One region of the Frigoribacterium sp. Leaf172 genome, then DNA from elsewhere that is predicted to be linked to it. Evidence: predicted binding sites of a transcription regulator. Region 1 holds the regulator's gene; the other holds the start of a gene.
The links. The regulator LexA, encoded in region 1, represses DNA repair genes until DNA is damaged. The targets are predictions, from matches to a motif close to TCGAACANNTGTTCGA.
Positions count from the first base shown of each region.

Region 2: a site for LexA is predicted at 1,141-1,156, ahead of ASF89_RS08995 (DNA polymerase III subunit alpha). Genes of this name have one in related genera too.

Region 1 covers NZ_LMPB01000005.1:95,620-98,079, forward strand. The annotation lists gene hflX (GTPase HflX) at 1-664, shown strand, start outside; gene lexA (transcriptional repressor LexA) at 728-1,417, opposite strand; gene ASF89_RS14175 (LysM peptidoglycan-binding domain-containing protein) at 1,668-2,042, shown strand; gene ASF89_RS14180 (histidinol-phosphate transaminase) at 2,115-2,460, shown strand, end outside.
Region 2 covers NZ_LMPB01000002.1:578,908-581,367, reverse strand. The annotation lists gene ASF89_RS08995 (DNA polymerase III subunit alpha) at 1-1,101, opposite strand, end outside; gene ASF89_RS08990 (aromatic acid exporter family protein) at 1,215-2,460, shown strand, end outside.

The sequences.
Region 1 (2,460 bases):
CGCGGGCTATACCAACGCCGGCAAGTCCAGTCTGCTCAACCGCCTGACCAGCGCCGGCGTCCTGGTCGAGAACGCCCTGTTCGCCACCCTCGATGCGACCGTGCGGAAGAGCACGACGACCGACGGCCGCCCGTTCACGTACTCCGACACGGTCGGCTTCGTCCGCAATCTCCCCCATCAGCTGGTGGAGGCGTTCCGATCGACTCTCGAGGAGGTCGCGGCGTCGGATGTCATCGTCCATGTCGTGGACGGCTCGCACCCGGATCCGACGGCGCAACTCGCCACCGTGCGCCAGGTCGTGAGCGAGGTCGATGGTGCTGGCATCACCGAGATCGTGGTCTTCAACAAGAGCGACCTGGTCGATCCCGATCAGCGTCTCGTGCTCCAGGGGCTCGTGCCCGACGCGGTCTTCGTGTCGGCTCGGACCGGAGAGGGCATCGACGAGCTCCTCGAGCGGATCGCCGGTTCGCTCCCCACTCCCGACGTCGAGCTCGAGCTGCTGGTGCCCTACGACCGCGGCGATGTCGTGTCGCAGCTCCACGACTCGGGCCGGGTGGTCGAGTCGTCCTACGAGGAGGAGGGCACCCGTGTGCACGCACGCGTGTACCCGAGCGACGTCGCGTGGTTGACCCCGTTCGTCTCGCGCGCGGCCGTGTCCCGCTGAGACCACCGGGTCACGACGAAGCCCCTCGCCGATCGGCGAGGGGCTTCGTCGTGCGCGAGCGACTCAGACGGAACGCAGGACGGCCACGACCTTGCCGAGGATCTGCGCGTGGTCACCGACGATCGGCTCGAACGCGCTGTTGCGGGGGAGCAGCCAGGTGTGGCCGTCCCGCTGCCGGAAGACCTTGACGGTCGCCTCGTCATCGAGCATCGCGGCGACGATGTCCCCGTTCTCGGCCGAGTTCTGCTGGCGGACGACCACCCAGTCCCCGTCGCAGATGGCGGCGTCGATCATCGAGTCCCCGACGACGCGGAGCATGAAGAGCTCCCCCTTGCCCACGAGCTGGCGGGGGAGCGGCATGACGTCCTCGACCTGCTGCTCGGCCGTGATCGGGATCCCGGCGGCGATCCGCCCGACCATGGGGACGTGGGCGGTGTCGCCGTCGTCGCTCGTCGTCAGGATGTTCGTCACCGGCGCAGAGGGCGCGGCCTCGGTGCTGAGGACCTCGAGAGCCCGGGGGCGATTGGGGTCCCGGCGGATGCGGCCGGCGAGCTCCAGCTGGTTCAGCTGGTGCGTCACGCTCGAGAGCGACTTGAGGCCGACGGCGTCGCCGATCTCGCGCATGCTCGGCGGGTAGCCGCGCTGACCGATGCTCTGCTGGATCGCGGTCAGGATCGAGCTCTGCTTGGCCGTCAGCTCCTTGCGCGCGACCGTTCCCGAGTCCGTGGACCGTCGGGGCTGCGGGTCGGTCATGTCTCTCCTGCCGTCGATGTCGGTGGTCGGTGTTCTACTCGGACCACCGAGCCAAACCGTATCCGATGGGTGCCGCTCGGCGAAACACATGTTCGAGTGTGTCGCCGATCGGGTCCGGAAAAATCGAACATCGGGCTTGATATCGCCCTCAATCGAAGATATGTTCGGAACACGTCTTCGTGCCCGGTGTTCCCGGCCGATCGCCGGGCACGAACACGGACGTCTTCTCTAGCGGTGAAAGGACCACCTCATGAGCGCCACCACGATCTCCCGCAACGCCACATCGTCGAACGCGCCCATCGGCGCGACACCGCGCGTCCGCCTCCGGATCACGCGCCGGGGTCGTCGTGTCGTCGGCGCCGGTGTGACACTTCTCGTCGCCGGCGTCGTCGGCGGCGTCCTGCTCGCCGGCCCCGGCGCGCAGGCGTCCGACACGGCCGGCTCCGCCTCCTTCGAGTACGTCACAGTCGACGGGGGCGACACGCTCTGGCAGGTCGCCTCCGAGATCGCCCCCACGAAAGACCCTCGTGACGTGATCAGCGACATCGTCCGACTGAACAACCTCGGCAGCACCGAGGTGGCGGCAGGTCAGTCCCTCGCCGTCCCCGCTCAGTACTCGAACTGACTTCCCGGGCCCGGACCCGGGCGCTGCCGAGGGCGATTCGATCACCACCCGTCCGCGATCTAGCATGGTGGCGTGTCCTTCAGTCTCGACGACCTCCCCCTCCGCGACGATCTGCGCGGCCTGACCCCCTACGGCGCACCCCAGAAGAAGGTGCCCGTCGCGCTCAACGTCAACGAGAACACGCATCCCATCCCCGAGAACGTGGCTCGCGACATCGTGGCGTCGATCGCCCAGGCGGTGCTGCAGGTCAATCGCTACCCCGACCGCGAGTTCACCCTCCTCCGAGACGCTCTCGCCGGGTACCTCGGCCACGGACTGACTCGTGACAACATCTGGGCGGCCAACGGCTCGAACGAGGTCATCCAGCAGATCCTGCAGGCCTTCGGCGGGCCGGGCCGGCGCGTGCTCGGTTTCCCTC
Region 2 (2,460 bases), on a different contig from region 1:
GAACCCGGTGATGATGCCGAGCTCGTAGCGCATGCGCTCCTCGACCTTCTCGCGCAGTTCGCGCCCCGCATCGCCGAACCGCTCGGTGACACCGGCCTCGGCCCGACGGAACAGCACCTGATCGGGGTCGCCGTCGACGCCCACGGCGCTCGGCTCGGGGACCTTCGGGCGACCCCAGCCGAGATCGGCGGCCGGATCGAGCCGGCACCGGTCGGCCAGCCTCTCGGTCGCCGACAGCATCTCGTCGGCGGCGCTGCGGGGCAGGGAGGAGGCGTCGGTCACCATCTGCGCGATGCCGCGCATCTCGCCGGCCCCCTTCAGGTGCGCCTGAGCGTTCGGCTGCGGACGGAAGCTGCCGAGAGCGGCGAGATGACCGGCCGAGTCGAGGACGTCGGCGGTGACCGCCTCGTCGGAGTCGAGATACCGCACGGCGTTGGTCAGCACGGCCGGCACCCCGACATGATCGGCCAGCTCGAGCATGCGGGCGGCGTGTCGGATGCTGCGGCTCTCGCCCGGCTCGGTCAGATGGCAGACGACCTCGACCACGACCCCTCCGGGCAGCATCGCCGCCCAGTCCGTCAACGCCGCCGCCGCCTCCGTGTGCCGACCCGCCTGCACCAGTCTGCCCACGTCGGAGTCGGGGCCGAGCAGCACCGTCGCCGCCGGCCCGGAGTCTCCTTGGACGAAAGCCCTGACCCTCGACCGGCCGATCGTCGCCACGCTGTTCGCGCTGCCGCTCGCCTTCTTCGTCGCCCGCCCGTGCGCGGCGCTGATCAGGCGGCAGAGGGCCGCCCACCCCGCCCCCGCCGGTCCGCCGTCGACCGCCCCGTGAGCGAGCACGACGATCCGCTCGACCGTCGAGCCCTCCGGGGCGGCGCCCGGCCGGTCGTCGCGGCACCCGAGCTCGACGCCGACGATGGGGTCGACGCCCGCCGCCCGGCACGCCCCGATGTGCCGGATCGCCCCGTAGAGGCCGTCGCGGTCGGTGATGGCGGCCGCGTCGGCCCCGCGTTCGGCGACGGCGTCGACGAGGGTCTTCGGATGGGCCGTGCCGTAGTGGGCGCTGAACGCCGACGCGACGCGCAGATGGGTGAAACGCATGACTCGTGCCTCGTGCTCAGACCCCCCGGCCGGGTCGGTTCGAACAGATGTTCGATCAGTGTACGTGCTGATGCGACCAGTCGGGGTCGCCGCCCGACTGACATCATCGGAGGATGACCGACCGCCCATCGACCCTCCGCCGGGACGCCCGCACCGTCGGGCACTGGACGCGCGTGCTGCTCGCCCAGCCGCGCCTCCTGCTCGCCGTGAAGACGGCGCTCGCCGCGGGCCTGGCCTACTGGATCGCCCCGCAGATCCCCGGGACGGCGGCCGACTACCCGTACTACGCGCCCCTCGGCGCGGTCATCGCCATGTACCCGACGCTGCGGGCCTCGCTGCGACAGGGCATCCAGGTGCTGCTGGGCGTCGTCGTCGGCATCGCCCTCGCCACGGCGGTCTTCGCCCTGCAGGAGGGGCCACCCGGCGTCCTCGCCGTCGCCGCGCTGGTCGGCGTCGGCGTCGTGCTCGCCGGCATCCGCTGGCTCGGCGCCGGTCGCGACTGGGTGCTCACCGCCGGCCTGTTCGTGCTGCTGCTCGGAGGATCCGACACCGAGTCGTACGGCATCGGCTACATCGTCCAGCTCGGCGTCGGCGTCGTCGTGGGCGTCGTCGTCAACTTCGTGATCGTGCCGCCGCTGAACACCTCGCGTGCGGACACGCGGCTCCGTAGGGTCCGGCAGGCGCTCGCCGATCGAGCCGACGAGATCGCCGGGGTCTTCGAGACGCCCTGGCCCCTCGAGGACGATGACTGGGAGGACCGCGTCGGCGAGCTCCCCGCCACCCTCCACAGCGTCCGATCGTCGGTGCAGTACGCCGACGAGTCGCGGAGGATGAACCCCCGGTGGCTGCTGCGTCGACGCGATCTCGGCCGCGAGTACGCCGAACTGGCCGCGTTCGAGCGGGTCTCGTTCCATCTGCAGGACATCGCCGAGGTCTCGGGGGTCCTCGGCCGACGCATCGGCCGCCAGATCGGCATGCCCGACTCGCTCGCCCCGGCCGTGGCGCACACCCTCCACGGCGTCGCCGAGGTGATCAGGCGTCACGACTCCGACGCCGACGTGTTCGTCGAGGCCCGTCGTCGCATCGCCGACCTCTGGGAGGCGATCGACGCCCACCGCGACCGCCCCACCACCGACACCAGCGGCGGGGTCTCGATCGCCGTCTCGCTCGGCCGCATCGTCGCCGCCCTCGACCCCGACGACGGCACCGCCCCTCGGCCCGCCGAGCCGGACGTGAGCACGGCGGGTGGCGACACCGACGCCGAGGAGGCGCGCACGGGATCCGAGGACGCCGAGGAGGCGCGCACAGGATCCGAGGACGCCGACGGAGACGAGGCACCCGACGTCGACGACACCGCCG